Regions from separate parts of the Kluyvera sp. CHPC 1.2972 genome, predicted to be linked through region 2. Evidence: predicted binding sites of a transcription regulator. Region 2 holds the regulator's gene; each other region holds the start of a gene.
What was found. The regulator LexA, encoded in region 2, represses DNA repair genes until DNA is damaged. The targets are predictions, from matches to a motif close to TNCTGTATGTACATACAGNA.
Positions count from the first base shown of each region.

Region 1 (4,664 bases), on a different contig from region 2:
GTATGAGCCGGGTATGCTGGAGCCGGAAGGGGTCAGCAAGGTGTTCTTCACCTGCAACGATCACGAAACGCTGCTGCCTTTGGAACAGGCGATTAACGCGCGCTGGGGCGATCGTGTCAACGTTAGCTTCTCCACGCTCACCTGTCTGGAAGTGATGGCGGGCGGCGTGTCGAAAGGCCATGCGCTGGAAGCGGTGGCGAAAGCGATGAGCTATACCCTGAAAGATTGCATCGCGTTTGGTGATGGGATGAATGACGCTGAAATGCTGTCGATGGCAGGTAAAGGCTGCATCATGGCAGGGGCGCACCAGCGTCTGAAAGATCTGCATCCGGAGCTTGAAGTGATCGGCTCGAACGCCGATGACGCAGTCCCGCACTTCCTGCGCGACATGTATCTGCGTTAATTATCAACAACTGGCTATTTGGTGGTCAGTTGTCAACCGATAACTCCGCTACAATGAATGCTCATCTTCCTATGAGACATTCATTGTGGCGCTCCTGATTATTACCACGATTCTGTGGGCTTTCTCCTTTAGCTTTTACGGCGAGTACCTTGCTGGACACGTCGACAGCTACTTTGCGGTGCTGGTGCGAGTGGGCCTGGCGGCGCTGGTCTTCCTGCCGTTTCTTCGCACCCGTGGGCACAGTCTGAAAACCGTTGGCCTGTACATGCTGGTGGGCGCAATGCAGCTTGGCATCATGTATATGCTGAGCTTCCATGCCTATCTCTACCTGACCGTCTCCGAGCTGCTGCTGTTTACCGTCCTCACGCCGCTCTACATCACGCTGATTTACGACCTGATGAGCGGACGCCGCCTGCGCTGGAGCTACGCGTTTAGCGCGCTGCTGGCGGTGATTGGCGCAGGGATTATTCGCTACGACCATATCACCAACCATTTCTGGACGGGGCTTATTCTGGTGCAGCTCTCCAATATCGTCTTTGCCATCGGCATGGTGGGCTATAAGCGCCTGATGGAGACAAGGCCAATGCCGCAGCATAACGCTTTTGCCTGGTTCTATCTCGGGGCGTTTCTGGTCGCGACGGTGGCCTGGATGCTGCTGGGTAACGCGCAGAAAATGCCGCAGACTCTGCCGCAGTGGGGGATTCTGGTATTTCTTGGCGTGGTGGCTTCGGGGATTGGCTACTTTATGTGGAACTACGGCGCCACGCAGGTGGATGCGGGCACCTTAGGCATTATGAACAATATGCATGTGCCCGCAGGGCTGCTGGTGAACCTGGCAATCTGGCATCAACAGCCCCACTGGCCGAGCTTCCTTACAGGGGCTGCGGTGATACTGGCCTCACTGTGGGTGCATCGCCATTGGGTCGCTCCGCGTTCTTCACGAACGGCAGATGATCGCAAGCGTGATTCCGCGCTGAGCGAATAAACGCATCCATCACCGGCTGACGCTGCTCGCCATCGCGCACGGCAGCGTACAGTCGGCTCCACAATCCTTCGCCTAGGGTTTTGGTCACAATCAGACCCTGGCGCTCAAAACTCTCCACCACCCAGTGCGGCAGAGCGGCAATGCCCATCCGCGCGGCGACCATCTGTACCAGCAGCAGCGTGTTATCAACGCTTTTCAACTGTGGGCTTACGCCAGCAGGCTGCAGGAAATGACGCCAGACATCAAGGCGCTGGCGCTGCACCGGATAAATCAACAACGTTTCTGCCGCCAAATCTTCTGGCGTGATGCGTGCTTTGGTCGCCAGCGGGTGATCCGGTGACAGTACCAGGCGCACTTCAAAATCAAACATCGGTGAGTAGTGCAGGCCGCTGCGCGGCAGGATGTCTGAGGTAAGCACCAGATCCAACTCGCCTTGCTGTAGTGCAGGCTGCGGGTCAAAGGTGACGCCGGATTTAAAGTCCATCTCAACCTGCGGCCACTGCTTGCGGAAATTCTCTAGTGCAGGCGTCAGCCACTGAATACAGCTATGGCATTCGATAGCGATACGCAGTGTGGCCTGCTGTGGTTCATGACAGGCCTGCAGCGCCTGAGTGATTTGCGGCAGCACCTGGTTTGCCAGCTGCAGCAAAATCTCCCCCTGCGGGGTAAAGCGCAGCGGCTGGCTTTTACGTACGAATAGCCGGAAGCCAAGGCGCTGTTCCAGATCGCTGAACTGGTGAGACAGGGCGGATTGGGTCTGGTGCAGCGTCGCCGCGGCGGCCGCCAGAGAACCACTGTTCCGCAACGCCTGGAGCGTTTTCAGATGTTTAATTTCGATCATGAAAGTCCTTCACTTCGGCATGAACAATTTGCGCTTGAGGAATATACAGTACCTGTCGATTATGGATGTGTAAACATCTGGACGGCTAAATACTAAAAAATCCATGAGAGGCATATGATGACTATTCAAAACCACACCCTCGGTTTCCCTCGCGTTGGCCTGCGTCGCGAGCTGAAAAAAGCGCAAGAGAGCTATTGGGCGGGTAACGCCTCCCGTGAAGACCTGTTGGCCGTTGGCCGCGAACTGCGCGCCCGTCATTGGGATCAGCAGAAGCAAGCGGGTATCGACCTGTTACCGGTGGGTGACTTCGCCTGGTACGATCACGTACTGACCACCAGTCTGCTGTTAGGTAACGTCCCGGCTCGCCACCAGAACAAAGACGGTTCCGTCGATATCGACACCCTATTCCGTATTGGCCGTGGCCGCGCACCGACCGGTGAACCTGCGGCGGCGGCAGAAATGACCAAATGGTTTAACACCAACTATCACTACATGGTGCCTGAGTTCACCAAAGGTCAGCAGTTCAAGCTGACCTGGACCCAACTGCTGGATGAAGTCGACGAAGCGCTGGCGCTTGGTCACAACGTGAAACCAGTCCTGCTGGGGCCGGTTACCTATCTGTGGTTGGGCAAAGTGAAGGGTGAGCAGTTTGATCGCCTGACCCTGCTAAACGACATCCTGCCAGTGTATCAGCAGGTGCTGGCTGAACTGGCGAAGCGCGGCATTGAGTGGGTGCAGATTGATGAACCTGTGCTGGTGCTGGAACTGCCGCAGGAATGGCTGAACGCATTTAAGCCGGCCTATGATGCGCTGCAGGGGCAGGTGAAGCTGCTGCTTACGACCTATTTCGAGGGCGTGACGCCAAATCTGGACACTATCGCCGCGCTGTCGGTTCAGGGGCTGCACGTTGATCTGGTGCACGGTAAAGATGACGTTGAAACCCTGCATCAGCGCCTGCCAGCTGACTGGCTGCTCTCCGCTGGCCTGATTAACGGCCGCAATGTCTGGCGCGCCGACCTTACTGAAAAATATGCGCAGATTAAAGCGCTGGTCGGTAAACGTGAACTTTGGGTCGCTTCTTCTTGTTCCCTGCTGCATAGCCCTATCGACCTGAGCGTTGAAACCCGCCTGGACGCGGAAGTGAAGAGCTGGTTCGCCTTCGCCCTGCAAAAATGCGGTGAGCTGGCGCTGCTTCGTGATGCGCTGAACACCGGCAACACGGCGACTCTGGTCGAATGGAGCGCGCCAATTCAGGCTCGTCGCCATTCAACCCGCGTGCACAATGCGGCCGTGGAACAGCGTCTGGCGGCGGTTACCGCCAAAGACAGCCAGCGTCCTAGCGCTTACCCGGTACGCGCTGAAGCGCAGCGCGCGCGCTTTAATCTTCCGGCCTGGCCGACCACAACGATCGGCTCTTTCCCGCAAACCACCGAGATTCGCGGCCTGCGTCTGGATTTCAAAAAGGGGAATCTGGACGCGAATAACTACCGCACCGGCATTGCCGAACACATTAAGCAGGCGATCGTCGAACAGGAGCGTCTGGGGCTCGATGTGCTGGTGCACGGTGAAGCCGAGCGTAATGACATGGTGGAATATTTTGGTGAGCATCTCGACGGCTTCGTCTTTACCCAGAACGGCTGGGTGCAGAGCTACGGTTCTCGCTGCGTGAAACCGCCGGTCGTCATTGGCGACGTGAGCCGCCCGGAAGCGATCACCGTGGAATGGGCGAAGTATGCCCAGTCTCTGACCGACAAACCGGTGAAAGGGATGCTGACCGGTCCGGTGACGATTCTTTGCTGGTCCTTCCCGCGTGAAGATGTGACCCGTGAAACCATCGCTAAGCAGATTGCGCTGGCGCTGCGTGATGAAGTGGCGGATCTGGAAGCCGCCGGTATTGGCATCATCCAGATCGATGAACCGGCACTGCGTGAAGGTCTGCCGCTGCGCCGCAGCGATTGGGCCGCCTACCTGGAGTGGGGCGTGGAAGCCTTCCGTATTAACGCCGCGGTGGCGCAGGATGATACCCAAATCCACACCCACATGTGTTACTGCGAGTTCAACGACATCATGGATTCCATTGCGGCACTGGATGCGGATGTGATCACTATCGAAACCTCCCGTTCCGATATGGAGCTGCTGGAGTCATTCGAAGAGTTCGACTACCCGAATGAGATCGGGCCGGGCGTCTATGACATTCACTCGCCGAACGTACCAAGCGTGGAGTGGATTGAAGCCCTGCTGAAGAAAGCCGAGCAGCGCATTCCGGCAGAGCGCCTGTGGGTTAACCCGGATTGCGGTCTGAAAACACGTGGCTGGCCAGAAACCCGCGCGGCGTTGGCGAACATGGTCAAAGCGGCGCAGAACCTGCGTCAGGCTTAAAAAATCAAACGGAGGCTAATGCCTCCGTTTTTCTTTACTAAGGGAATTAGCCTTTT
Region 1 is NZ_JAPKIB010000017.1:19,661-24,324, reverse strand. It holds gene yigL (sugar/pyridoxal phosphate phosphatase YigL) at 1-403, shown strand, start outside; gene V6944_RS19770 (carboxylate/amino acid/amine transporter) at 489-1,388, shown strand; gene metR (HTH-type transcriptional regulator MetR) at 1,276-2,229, opposite strand; gene metE (5-methyltetrahydropteroyltriglutamate--homocysteine S-methyltransferase) at 2,347-4,608, shown strand; gene V6944_RS19755 (dienelactone hydrolase family protein) at 4,655-4,664, opposite strand, start outside.
Region 1: metR (HTH-type transcriptional regulator MetR) is a predicted target of LexA. The motif match lies at 2,261-2,280, and genes of this name have one in related genera.

Region 2 (4,664 bases):
TCGTCGCTCTCCGCATGCGGATAAGAGGTGCGACGGCCTGGCGGGAGGCGCTCGTGGTGAATACCGAGATGTCGCAGCCCCAGCGCGCGGGCCAGCGGCGCACCTATAGCAAAAAGTTCATTGCTGTCGGGGTAGGTGGAGTCATCTGGTCCTTCAACATCATGCCAATGGCGAATGCAATCGGGTCTTTTCATCATTTTTCATCCTGAGTGTGAAGTACGCCTGCTATAACACACCTATAGTACACCTGCGGAAACTCGGTGTTTCCGGCATAACATGATAAAGTAGGGGTTTGTTTCACCCGTAACCCGAGGACGCCAATGGATAAGACCACTACGCAAGAACTGTTAGCGCAGGCTGAAAAGCTGTGTGCGCAACGCGGCGTGCGCCTGACTCCGCAACGTCTGGAAGTGCTGCGTCTGATGAGTCTCCAGGAAGGGGCCATTAGCGCCTACGACCTGCTCGACCTGCTGCGCGTTAAAGAGCCGCAGGCTAAGCCGCCGACCGTCTATCGCGCGCTAGAGTTTCTGCTCGAACAAGGTTTCGTGCATAAGGTGGAATCCGCTAACAGCTATGTGCTCTGTCACCTGTTCGATCAGCCCACCCATACCTCCGCCATGTTTATCTGCGATCGCTGCGGCGTGGTGAAGGAAGAGTGTGCGGAAGGGGTGGAAGACATCATGCACGCGCTGGCGGCCAAAATGGGCTTCGCTCTGCGCCATAACGTGATTGAAGCACACGGGCTGTGTTCAGCCTGCGTGGAAGTGGAAGCGTGCAGCGCTCACGAACACTGCCATCACGACCATACCATTCAGATTAAAAAGAAATCCCGCTAACGGGCGTTAAGCAGGGGGAGCGTACTTCCTTGTACGCACGGGCAGGAGGACGTTATTACCAGCGGTGGTTGTGGCGTTTATCCCAGCTATCCACCTCTTTTTCGGCCTGATCTTTCGCGTAGCCGTAGCGTTCCTGAATTTTACCGACCAGCTGATCGCGTTTGCCTTCGATCACCGTCATATCATCATCGGTCAGTTTGCCCCATTGCTCTTTCACTTTACCTTTAACCTGTTTCCAGTTACCGCCGACTTCGTCTTTATTCATCATCGAATCCTCGATCGTCAGTGAGTGAATAGCAAAAGCGATGTTTCAGGAAGACATCTTTTTCGCTAAGCGTGAGACTAATTGTAGTCAGTCATTCTGGTGCCGTTTCATTATTCGGAATCTTTAACCATACTGTCAGGCAAACCAGCTGTTGTTTTTCCAGTGACGACGCCAGATAAAGGCCAGCGCCAGACCGCGCAGCGCAAGAAATACGGCGAGCGCCAGCCACAACCCGTGGTTGCCAAGCAGCGGCAGCGCAAGCATGGTAAGCGCAAACCCGGCGGCGGCCACCGCCATGCTGTTACGCATCTCCGCGCCGCGAGTGGCACCGATAAACATGCCGTCCAGCAGATAGCACCACACGCCGATCACCGGCAGCACCGCTTGCCAGAGCACGTAACGATCGGCCAACTGCTGCAGTTCAGGCAGCGAGGTTAGCAGCGCCACAATATGCTCACCCAGAAGGGCGTAAATCAGCGCAAACGCCAGCGCCACGACGCCCGCCTGGCGGCATGCCGCGCGCCAGACTTCCAGCAGCTTACTGCCGTCGCGCGCACCATAGGCCTGCCCGGAATGGGCTTCCACCGCATAGGCAAAGCCATCCAGCGCGTAGGCGGTGAAGGTCAGCATGGTCATCAGCACGGCGTTCACCGCCACCACTTCGCTGCCCAGCCGCGCGCCGAAGACGGTTACCGCACCGAAGCAGAGCTGGAGCAGCAGCGAGCGCAGCATGATGTCGCGGTTGAGCGCCAGCAGGCGGCGAAAATCGCCCTGCCAGGCCGTTTTCAGCATCGCCCACGAGATCCCGCGCATCACCAGCACCTTACGCGCCATCCCCAGACCCACCAGCAGTGTGGCATATTCGGCGATCGCCGTTGCCAGCGCCGCGCCCTGCACGTTCATGTGCAGTCCCATCACCAGCCACAGGTCGAGCACGATATTCAGCACGTTACCCACCACCAATAGCACGACCGGTGCGCGGGCGTACTGCACGCCCAGCAGCCAGCCGAGCAGCACCAGGTTCGCCAGTGATGCGGGGGCACTGAGCCAGCGGATATCGAGGAAACGCCGCGCCTGCTCCAGCACTTCTCCGCTGCCGCCAACGATGGAGAGCGCCAGGTTTATCAGCGGCGTTTTGAAAAGAATGATCAGCAATCCTGCCCCCAGCGCTAACATCAGCGGCTGTACCAGCGCGCGAGCCAGCGCCTGCGGATTTTTTGCGCCAAACGCCTGCGCCGTGAGCCCGGTAGTGCTCATGCGCAAAAACAGCAGCAGCATAAACAGGAAGCTGGTTGCCGTGGCGCCTATCGCGACGCCTCCCAGATAGACGGGACTATCGAGATGGCCAATAACGGCGGTATCCACCAGCCCCAGCAGCGGAACGGTAATGTTGGAGAAGATCATCGGCAGCGCAAGGCGCCACAGCGCCTTATCGGCGTGAGTAAGTAGCGGCATGAGTTTTGACCAGAACGAAAAAAGGCTGCGATAGCGGAAGTATCACAGCCATTAGTATGGGGAGAGAGTTACAGCCACTCGCCGTTGCGGATAACGCCAACGGCCAGTCCTTCGATGGAGAAATTCTGCTGACGCAGATCGACCACGATAGGTTTAAATTCGCTGTTTTCCGGCAGCAGTTCGACGACGTTACCCTGTTTTTTCAGGCGTTTTACCGTCACTTCTTCATCGATACGTGCGACCACAACCTGACCGTTACGTACGTCCTGAGTTTTATGCACGGCCAGCAAGTCGCCATCCATAATACCGATGTCTTTCATCGACATACCGCTCACGCGCAGCAGGAAGTCGGCGCTTGGCTTAAACAAGGACGGGTCAACCTGGTAGTGACCTTCGATGTGCTGCTGCGCCAGCAACGGTTCACCCGCCGCGACGCGGCCTACCAACGGCAGCCCCTCTTCTTCTTCTACCAGCAGGCGGATACCACGAGAAGCGCCTGAGACAATCTCAAGGACGCCTTTACGCGCCAGCGCTTTCAGGTGCTCTTCAGCCGCATTCGGGGAACGGAACCCCAAACGCTGAGCAATTTCCGCACGCGTTGGCGGCATGCCCGTCTGGCTGATGTGATCCCGGATGAGATCAAACACCTCTTGCTGCCTGGTCGTTAACGCTTTCATTCCGCCCCCTGGGTGTATATACAGTTATGCTGTGAGTATATACAGCTACTGGCTATTTTGGAACCATAAAACTCACGAAATCAGGCAGTTTTCACCGCTTTAGTGAAAATGTGACCACAGCAGGGTCGCCCAGGTGAACACCGCCACAAAAATGGACAACAGCACCGCCGCTGAACCCATGTCTTTCGCCCGACCGGAGAGCTCGTGATAGTCAGAACCGATACGGTCAACGACCGCTTCCAGTGCACTATTGAGAATTTCCACTATCATCACCAAAAGGACGGATCCGATGAGCAGGACACGGGTGATGGCATCAACATCCAGCCAGCAGGCGATAATAATCGCGATAACAGAGGCAACGCCTTCCTGGCGGAACGCCGCTTCATTGATCCACGCCGCGCGGAATCCTTTCCAGGAATAGCCCGCAGCTTTGATAATTCGGGTAATCCCAGTGGTATTATTGGCCATCTCAAGAACCTTTTTTGTTTTTACGTCAATGACAATGCGTGTTATGAGGCGGTAGAACAGAAATTTCACCGACTTTCTGATATTCTTGCCGCGCATTTGCATGATTAACCAGAGGCTTTACATCGTTTATGTCCGGCTGGCCACGAATTTACTACAAATTACTGAATTTACCATTAAGTGTTCTGGTAAAAAGCAAGTCTATTCCGGCACAACCTGCCCAGGAATTGGGGCTTGATACGTCGCGCCCGATTATGTACGTCCTGCCTTATAACTCTAAGGCTGACTTGCTGACGCTGCGCGCTCAGTGCCTGGCGCACGATTTACCCGACCCGCTTGAACCGCTTGAGATCGACGGTACGCTGCTGCCGCGCTACGTCTTTATCCACGGCGGACCGCGCGTGTTCACCTACTACACGCCGAAAGAAGAGTCGATCAAACTGTTCCACGACTACCTCGATTTGCACCGCAGCAATCCTGAGCTGGATGTGCAAATGGTGCCGGTGTCGGTGATGTTTGGTCGTTCTCCTGGTCGCGAGAAAGGTGAGGTTAACCCACCGCTGCGCATGCTAAACGGCTTCCAGAAGTTCTTTGCCGTATCCTGGCTTGGTCGCGACAGCTTTGTCCGCTTCTCGCCTTCCGTCTCTCTGCGCCGCATGGCGGACGAACACGGTACCGATAAAACTATCGCTCAGAAACTGGCTCGCGTCGCGCGTATGCACTTTGCCCGCCAGCGTCTGGCGGCGGTCGGCCCGCGTCTTCCTGCTCGTCATGACCTGTTCAAGAAGCTGCTGGCGTCAAAAGCTATCGCCAAAGCAGTAGAAGACGAAGCGCGCAGCAAGAAAATTTCCCACGAGAAAGCGCAGCAGAACGCCATTGCGCTGATGGAAGAGATCGCGGCGAACTTCTCCTACGAGATGATTCGTCTGACCGACCGTATCCTCAGCTTCACCTGGAACCGTTTGT
Region 2 is NZ_JAPKIB010000014.1:42,275-46,938, reverse strand. It holds gene V6944_RS18415 (cupin domain-containing protein) at 1-194, opposite strand, end outside; gene zur (zinc uptake transcriptional repressor Zur) at 321-836, shown strand; gene V6944_RS18405 (CsbD family protein) at 892-1,101, opposite strand; gene dinF (MATE family efflux transporter DinF) at 1,237-2,556, opposite strand; gene lexA (transcriptional repressor LexA) at 2,625-3,233, opposite strand; gene V6944_RS18390 (diacylglycerol kinase) at 3,333-3,701, opposite strand; gene plsB (glycerol-3-phosphate 1-O-acyltransferase PlsB) at 3,830-4,664, shown strand, end outside.

Region 3 (4,664 bases), on a different contig from region 2:
GTAAACGGGCCTGGAGTTCGCTGAATAATGCGTCGTTTTCTGAGGCTAAATCAGGCTGGGCAAATAGCGCCTGGTATGCTTCAGTCGCGGGGGCGAGAAAGCGCCGGGAAAGAGTATTTATAGTCAATGTCGCTATTTTTAGTCAGATGTAAAGTGCGTGATTATACCTGATGCCGCAGGGAAGCTCACGGAGAATAGGGAAGTATATTTGAGCGCTAGCTTTATCCGTATCACAGTTGCAGATTTCTTCTCAGCACATCGAGAAAAAACTGTTATCCTGAAAAGAGTTACACGGTCACACTGAGATCGCAATGAAATATCAACAACTGGAAAATCTTGAAAGCGGCTGGAAGTGGAAATACCTGGTGAAAAAGCATCGGGAAGGTGAGTCCATTACCCGTTACATTGAAGCCAGCGCCGCGCAAGAGGCTGTCGATGTTTTGCTAAAACTGGAAAATGAACCGGTTCTGGTGAATGACTGGATAGCTCAGCACATGAATCCGCAGCTGGTGAACCGTATGAAGCAGACGATTCGTGCGCGACGTAAACGTCATTTTAACGCCGAGCATCAGCATACCCGTAAGAAGTCCATCGATCTGGAGTTCGTCGTCTGGCAGCGCCTGGCAGGGCTTGCACAGCGTCGTGGCAAAACCTTGTCTGAAACGGTTGTTCAGCTTATTGAAGATGCCGAGAATAAAGAAAAATATGCAACGAAGATGTCCAGCCTGAAGCAGGATCTGGAGGCGATGCTGGGTAAAGAGAAGTAGGCGAACTCGCTACGTTCATGTTGGTTGCTACAGATTCAGACCAAAAAAAACCCCGCAGAGCGGGGTTTTTTATTAGACGAGAACTTAAGCCTGAGGCTGAGTTACAACGTCTTTGCTACCTTTAACTTCGATCTCTACGCGACGATCTGGAGCCAGGCAGTCGATCAGCGCAGCTTTCGCTTTCACGCCGTCACAGGTGTTGCCAGTAACTGGGTTAGATTTGCCCATGCCACGTGCGGAGATTTTGTCTGCTGGGATACCTTTAGATACCAGGTAATCAACAACGGACTGTGCACGTTTTTCGGACAGACCCTGGTTGTAAGCGTCAGAACCGATACGGTCGGTGAAGCCCAGAACCACTACAGAACCTTCTTTAGGATCCAGGTTGCTCAGCTGGGAGTACATCTGATCCAGAGCTTGCTGACCTTCTGGTTTCAGCGTTGCTTTGTTGAAGTTGAACAGAACGTCAGACTTCAGAGTGAAGTGTTTGGTCTGTACTTCTGGAGCTGGAGCCGGAGCTGGAGCGATTACTGGAGCCGCTGCATCCTGCTGGCCGAAGCGGTAGGAAACGCCTACGCTCAGCATGCCGTTGTCAGGACGTACGCCAACGCTGTTTGCGTCGCCGATGTTGTTAACCCACTGGTATTCCAGACGGGTAGCGATGTCACGAGTAACAGCCCACTCAACGCCGCCAGCGAATACTGGGGAAACGCCGGTGTCGTGGTTGTCACCGATTTTGTTGTTGCTGGAATCAGCGCGCCATACCATGCCGCCCAGACGGGTGTAGATGTCCAGGTCGTCGGTTACTGGGTAGCCCAGTTTAGCAGTCAGCTGTACGCCCTGAGCTTTCAGTGCGCCATTGGTCTGGCTACCGGTATATTCCATACGGCCCAGCCAGTCGTAACCCATTTCGAAACCAACATACGGGTTAACCTGGTAACCACCGAACGCGCCTGCGCCCAGCTGGCTGTTGTGGGTAGAACCGTTGTTGTTCAGGTCACTCTGGTACCAACCGGTGTCATGGAACTGGGACCAACCCAGTTTACCACCAGCATACCAGGTGTTGTCTTGCGGAGCGGCCTGCGCTACAGAAGCGAAGCCTGCCAGTGCCACTGCAATCGCGATAGCTGTCTTTTTCATTTTTTGCGCCTCGTTATCATCCAAAATTTGCCATGAAGTTCTAAATAGACTCACGGTTAAATCCTTCCACCGGGGGCGTGGCTTAATAAAATACTCAGCAGATAACTGCGGTTAAGCTTGAGCACCCCTGGCGATGTAAAGTCTACAACGTCGTTCAAAACTTACAAGTGTGAACTCCGTCAGGCTTATGAAAAAAAAAGAGTTGTATATGCAATATTTAACAAATATGTCGAAAAATTAATCGATATAAAATACCGCGAACCGCACCAGACAAGCGTTCTGTCTAAAATCAGTCATAAAATCGTGAAGATAAAAAGACAGCAAAAAAAATCCCAGGAATAATCCTAATTTCACTCAATGATACAAATTGGAGTGAATTTTTAGCCCATTAAATTGTCCTGTTGAATGAGATGCAGGCTGAACTGGTCGCATAATGAGCACCATCGCGTTACCTTCCTCCGCAGCACGTTGTAATCGGGCATGTTCTTCCGCTGATAATTCATCCGTCAGCCAGCCGATAACCACACTATAATTTCCGGTACGGGATGCCCGAACCATAGAATCAAGCATATCGTAGGGAGACATCTGGCGCAGTTGCATAACTTTCGTTAGTGGCAGACCGGATGACTGTACCCACTCGCGGCTCAACTTTTGTTGCGGCGTTAGCCAAAGCTGCCAGCGGGACTGCTGACCGAGCTGCTGCAGCAACGGTAGAAGTAATAGCTGCGCCATCATCGGCTGATCTTCCCGATAGAGGACTTCGCTGATCAAAGCAGCAGACGGCACTTTTACAGGCGTAAAAGTATGGGAAGCGGAAGTCGTCACCGCAGCAGAAGAATGATTTACAACACCAGAAGTATACATAGTTAATCCAGCCCTGTGGGTTACTGTATGAATATACAGTACTACCCCAAAGATTAAAGATCAACCTCATTTTCTGAAAGCAACTCGCAAAAATGCACTCTAAATGCCCCTGAGGGCAAATTCATCTTGCCGTGCCGAAAGAACGCGCCTATGTTGCTTATTATGCCTTCCATTAACAAATCTAATGCATCCATGTCCATGATTATTAAGGATTAATCATGAAAAAAATATCATATAAACGGATTTATCAGTCCCAGAAATATTTTTCGCTGTTGGGCAAAATTAAGTCACGGGCGCTGTTCGGCGGCTATAGCCTTGCCGTCAACAATGCCGTGTTTGCAATGGTCTCTGAAGGGGAGCTGTACCTAAGGATGTGCGAGGAGAGTGCGCCATACCAGGCTAAACATTCGCCGCCATTATTAACGTTACGCAAGAGAGGGGGTTCACAGCAGTTAAAGTATTTCCATGTCGACAGTATGCTTTGGTCCGATCAGCCGACGTTATTACAACTGGGGCAATTCTCACTGGCAGACGCACAGAGGGAGAAAAATCAGCAGGGGCCGCTGAGGATAAAAGATCTACCCAATCTCTCTTTTCATATGGAACTGTTGCTGAGTGAAGCGGGCATTAAGGATGTTCGAATGCTACAGCAGATAGGCGCGGAAAAGGCGTGGTTAGCGCTTCGACGCATTCGCAAACAGCTCAGTATTAATGTGCTGTACTCATTGGAAGGCGCGATCGCTGGCGTTCATGCCGCAGCGCTCCCGGCGCAACGGCGACAGGAGCTGCTGGAATGGGCATTGGCCTATGCCCATGATGCTGACGTTATGCCATAACCTGCTTTTGCAGGCGGCAGATTTCAGGTAACAACGAAATCATCAGGCCAATTTGTTGTAACACTAATGGCTCTTTGCTGTCCGGGCGAGGATCGAGATGTTGGATTCGCGCGGCTAAACCGCTTAATGCTAGCTGCACCCGCGCTTCATCAGAAGGCTGGTGGTGCAGCGCGTCATCGACGTAGCACACCGCATCGTCCAGAAGAGCCAGAATTTCCGCCGTCGTCAGTTTTTCCCGATGGGCACCCAAAGCGGAAATATAGCTGGTCAGAGTATGGTTCAGACACAGCAGACGAAACGCCGTTTCCCGCATTTCGGCGGTGACTTTCGGTTCGCTTGACATGTTTGAGACCACTGAGGCCAGTTCGGCATCACGGTTATGGGCATCTCGTCGCGCTATTCGATACGCCAGGCGGTTGTCTCTCCCCTGGTGGTATTGCTCAAGAATTGCATCCAGATAGCGGCAGTTGGCATCTACCGCGCGTTCCAGCACGCGAGGTAGGTTGCGGAATTTCCAGTCCGGCCAGATAAAGCTGACGGCGACCCAGGCTATACCGCAACCAATCAATGTATCCACCACGCGCGGCAGCGCCACTTCAAAGCCTTCACCGAGCAGGTTAAAACATAGCAGCACCAATAACGTGATAAACATTGTGGCGTGCGCATACTGAACGTTGCGAAAGGCAAAGAACAGTACGCCGGTGACAACAATCAGTGCCAGTTGGCCCTCAAGCGAAGGTACCAGCCATAGTATCGGCAACCCAAGCGCCACGCCGACTAACGTACCGATGATACGCAGCGCCAGGCGGTGACGGGTGGCGTTATAGTTGGGCTGGCAAACAAACAGACTAGTGAGCAGGATCCAGTAGCCATGCTCTAAACCGGTAAACTGAATAAACGCATAGCCTGCGCACAGCACCAGCGACATACGCACCGCATGACGAAATAGCGCCGATTCCGGCGACATATTGCGGCTCAGGCGTGAGCGAATATCGGCAAAACCGTGCAGGCTATCGTCCGCCAGCAGGGTTTCCGTTTCACTTTTTGCCTGCGATTG
Region 3 is NZ_JAPKIB010000008.1:69,692-74,355, forward strand. It holds gene V6944_RS14115 (Lon protease family protein) at 1-127, opposite strand, end outside; gene matP (macrodomain Ter protein MatP) at 312-767, shown strand; gene ompA (porin OmpA) at 852-1,907, opposite strand; gene sulA (SOS-induced cell division inhibitor SulA) at 2,262-2,771, opposite strand; gene V6944_RS14135 (TfoX/Sxy family DNA transformation protein) at 2,990-3,607, shown strand; gene yccS (YccS family putative transporter) at 3,597-4,664, opposite strand, start outside.
Region 3: sulA (SOS-induced cell division inhibitor SulA) is a predicted target of LexA. The motif match lies at 2,793-2,812, and genes of this name have one in related genera.

Region 4 (4,664 bases), on a different contig from region 2:
GCGCTGAATATTCTGCGCCCGGACAACGAACCGCGCGCAACGCACCATATTCACGAGATCATCGAAATCACCGAGCAGCTGATTGCTAAAGGTCACGCCTACGTGGCGGACAACGGCGACGTGATGTTCTCGGTCCCGACCGATCCGAACTACGGCAAGCTGTCGCGTCAGGATCTGGATCAACTGCAGGCCGGTGCTCGCGTTGACGTGGTTGACGTGAAGCGCGACCCAATGGATTTCGTACTGTGGAAAATGTCCAAAGCGGGCGAGCCAAGCTGGCCATCCCCGTGGGGCGAAGGCCGTCCAGGCTGGCACATCGAATGTTCCGCCATGAACTGCAAACAGCTGGGCAACCATTTCGATATTCACGGCGGCGGTTCGGACCTGATGTTCCCGCACCATGAAAACGAAATCGCGCAGTCTACCTGTGCGCACGATGGCGAGTACGTGAACTACTGGATGCACTCCGGCATGGTGATGGTGGACCGCGAGAAAATGTCTAAATCGCTGGGCAACTTCTTTACCGTGCGCGACGTACTGAAGTACTACGACGCCGAGACCGTGCGCTACTTCCTGATGTCCGGCCATTATCGTAGCCAGCTGAACTACAGCGAAGAGAACCTCAAGCAGGCACGTTCTGCGCTGGAACGTCTGTACACCGCGCTGCGCGGTACCGACAAATCCGTCGCGCCAGCGGGCGGCGAAGCGTTCGAAGCGCGCTTTATTGAAGCGATGGACGACGACTTCAACACCCCGGAAGCCTACTCCGCGCTGTTTGATATGGCACGCGAAGTTAACCGCCTGAAGAGCGAAGATATGCATGCCGCCAACGCGCTGGCATCGCATATGCGTAAGCTCTCCTCGGTGCTGGGCCTGCTGGAACAGGAGCCTGAAGCGTTCCTGCAAAGCGGCGCGCAGGCTGATGACGGTGAAGTGGCGGAAATTGAAGCGTTAATCCAGCAGCGTCTGGATGCGCGTAAGGCCAAAGACTGGGCGGCAGCCGACGCCGCGCGTGACCGTCTCAACGAGATGGGCATCGTGCTGGAAGATGGCCCGCAGGGTACCACCTGGCGCCGTAAATAAGTCACTCATCGTAGCCCGGCCGAGCGCAAGCGACGCCGGGATCCTCTATATACTGCAGGGAGCAATACGGGAAAATGGGGGAGGGATGAGGCCCGGCGTCGCAGTGCAGCGATGCGGGTCTTGTCGGCCTGATAAGCAAAACGCCATCAGGCCATTCAGTGCGGATTGCCGGATGCGGCATAACGCCTTATCCGGCCTACAACTGTGCCAGTATCTTACGCCGTCACGGTGATGCTCTGACCTTCAAAGCTGACGGTTTGACCGGCCACAATTTTGCAGCGCTTGCGGGTTTCTACCGCACCGTCAACGTTAACCAGACCGTCGGCGATAGCGATTTTCGCCTGCGCGCCGCTTTCGGTCCAGCCTTCCAGTTTCAGTAAGTCACAGAGTTCCACATGCGGATGCTTACCCAAAGAAAATGTTGCCATCTTATGCCTTCTCCACGTCGTGATACTCTTCACACGCCTGTAAGGTGTTTTCAATCAGGGTTGCGACGGTCATTGGACCAACGCCGCCCGGTACCGGGGTGATGTAAGACGCGCGCGCGGCGGCATCTTCAAACACTACATCGCCGACTACTTTACCGTTTTCGAGGCGATTAATCCCGACATCAATGACGATGGCTCCTTCTTTAATCCACTCACCTGGAATAAAACCAGGCTTGCCGACCGCGACGATTAGCAGATCCGCGTTCTCAACGTGATGGCGCAGGTTTTTGGTGAAGCGGTGGGTCACGGTGGTGGTGCAGCCAGCCAGCAGCAGCTCCATGCTCATCGGGCGACCAACGATGTTGGAGGCGCCAATCACCACGGCGTTCAGGCCGTAGGTATCGATGTTATAGCGCTCTAGCAGCGTGACGATACCGCGCGGGGTGCATGGACGCAGGCGCGGCGCGCGCTGGCACAGGCGGCCAACGTTGTAAGGGTGGAAGCCGTCCACGTCTTTGTCCGGATCGATACGTTCCAGCACTTTGACGTTATCGATGCCCGCAGGCAGCGGCAGCTGCACCAGAATACCGTCGATGGTGCTGTCGGCGTTCAGGGTATCAATCAGCGTCAGCAGTTCGGCTTCTGATGTGGTTTCCGGCAGATCGTAGGAGCGGGAGACGAAACCCACCTCTTCGCAGGCTTTGCGCTTGCTGCCGACATAAATTTGCGATGCAGGGTTGCTGCCTACCAGGACAACGGCAAGCCCAGGGGCGCGTTTTCCGGCCGCAACTCGGGCCTTCACTTTTTCCGCAACCTCAGAGCGCACCTGCTGCGCAATCGTTTTACCGTCAATAATCTTTGCTGCCATCAGGGAAAATTTTCCATCTGTCATTAACGAAGGGGGGATGGACATATTTTGTCAGATGCGAGCCTCGCTGTCAGGTATCGTTTGCGAGTTTTCCGCGGAAAGTGATTTTGTTGAAGAGTTGAACGATAGTTGGCTGCTCTTTGTTCACTGCCTCATCACGCGCAGGTTTCGCAAGGAAATGGATTGACTCACCTGCCAGTGACCGTATAATTCCACGCGTTTCACCCCACCATGAAGTTTTGACTTCCCCAGTGCGCCCTTAGCTCAGTTGGATAGAGCAACGACCTTCTAAGTCGTGGGCCGCAGGTTCGAATCCTGCAGGGCGCACCATTTTCCTGAAATTCCCCCTACATTCTTCCCCTGGCAAGAGTGCGAATCTGCTCACATAATGTTCACTGTTCGTTTGTCGAAACCAAAACACGTCAATTATACTGTATGAAATTACAGTATGTTAGCGGAGGCAGTATGGACTACGAGATTAAGCAGGTTAAGCAACGTAAAATTGCCGGTTTTCATATGGTTGGCCCATGGGAGCAGACGGTCAAACAGGGTTTTGAGCAGCTGATGATGTGGGTCGACGGCCAGCAAATTCCTGCTCAGGAGTGGCTTGCCGTCTATTATGACAACCCGGATGAAGTGCCCGCTGAGAAGCTGCGCTGCGATACCGTAGTGTCGGTGGCTGATGATTTCGTTATCCCTGCCAACAGCGAAGGGGTGATGCTGGCGGAAGTGGCGGGTGGGCTGTATGCCGTCGCGCAGGCTCGCGTTATCAACCACGACTTCGCCACGCCCTGGTATCAGTTCTTTGATAGCGTCATGAAGGACGAAACCCATCAGTGGGCACCAAAGCCCTGCTTTGAGATTTACCACAATAACGGGGCGGAAGAGGGCTACTGGGATATCGAAATGTTTATCGCGGTAGAGCCGAAGGCCTGACCTGAAAACGCCAGAGCGTAAAGTGCGGCTCTGGCGTGGTCATCTGTTGGCGAACGCCCTGTATCGCGGGTGATTAATGCAATGCCTTCGCAATCGCGCTGAACATCAGCGAGGCTTCCAGCGGCTGGGCGCTGAACGACGGTTCCGCCTGTGGCCAGGTTGACCACTGGACGATCACCAGATTTTCCGCGCGGTTGACCATGATCATCTGGCCATAAATCCCCAGCGCCCACATGGATCCTTTCAACGAATCCTGAGGTGCTGGCACCACGTTTTTGGCGTTGGCAGGCACTTCGTTATTCCACCACTGATAACCATAAAGCCCCTGCGGATGCGCCACGGAGACAGAATTTTTCGCCTGATTCCAGTCGGCCGACTGAGCAACCCAGTGCTCCGGCAGAATCTGCTTACCGTTCGGCAGGCGGCCGTTGTTTAGCACGAATTCGCCGAAGCGGCCCCAGTCTTCCAGCGTGGCGTTAAAACCGTGTGCGCCAACATCATGCTGGTTTTTGCTGTAGGCGTGCCACACGCCATCGCTCGCCATGCCGTATGGCTGCCAGATGCTTTGCTCAAGGTAAGCGGCAAGCGTCATGCCCGTCGCGCGCTCCAGCACGTCGCCCAGCAGCCAGGCGCCGCCGGAGGAGTAAGACCAGACTTCACCCGCCGGGTGAGCGCGTTTCAGGCCTGAGACTAGCGTGCGGACGCAGTCGTAGGTACCCGCGTGTGCTTCACACTGCGTGAGTTTCGCGAAATCCGACTGCGGGTTGGCGTAATCTTCATTCCATGCCACGCCGGAGGTATGCTGAATCAGCTGTTTCAGCGTCACGCCGTCCCAGGCGGTGCCCTTCAGATCGGGTTCATACTGGGTAACCAGATCGTCCATCGAGTGAATTTTTCCCTCTTTTAACGCCACGCCTACCAGCGTAGATACCACCGATTTCCCGACCGAACGGGAGGTCCACAACGTGGTGTCGGTGTTGCCTGCGCCAAGGTATTTCCAGGCAATTTTACCGTCCTTCAGCACCAGCATGCCGCTGACGTTCTGGCGTTTCAGGTAGTCCTGAAGCGTCCACTGTTTGCCGTTGACCTGATAGCTCGCCTGCGTCAGCGGTTTTTCCGCCGCCACTAACGGCACGGATTTCCCGTGATGGAAAACATCGCCCTGATAGTTGCGGTAGTCGTTACGAAAACCGATAACGCGCTCGGCCTGATCCCAGGTCAGCATGGTTTTGGTATCGGGCAGCGTGGTATCAAAAGGAGCCGGGCAGGCGGTGAGCTCCGTGCCTTCACAGGCCGCCATGGCAGGAGAAGAGAGGAGTGCTCCTGCGACCAGGCTTGCCAGCAGACAG
Region 4 is NZ_JAPKIB010000007.1:27,819-32,482, forward strand. It holds gene cysS (cysteine--tRNA ligase) at 1-1,083, shown strand, start outside; gene ybcJ (ribosome-associated protein YbcJ) at 1,299-1,511, opposite strand; gene folD (bifunctional methylenetetrahydrofolate dehydrogenase/methenyltetrahydrofolate cyclohydrolase FolD) at 1,513-2,379, opposite strand; tRNA gene V6944_RS12945 (tRNA-Arg) at 2,633-2,709, shown strand; gene sbmC (DNA gyrase inhibitor SbmC) at 2,845-3,315, shown strand; gene V6944_RS12955 (serine hydrolase domain-containing protein) at 3,389-4,664, opposite strand, start outside.
Region 4: sbmC (DNA gyrase inhibitor SbmC) is a predicted target of LexA. The motif match lies at 2,809-2,828, and genes of this name have one in related genera.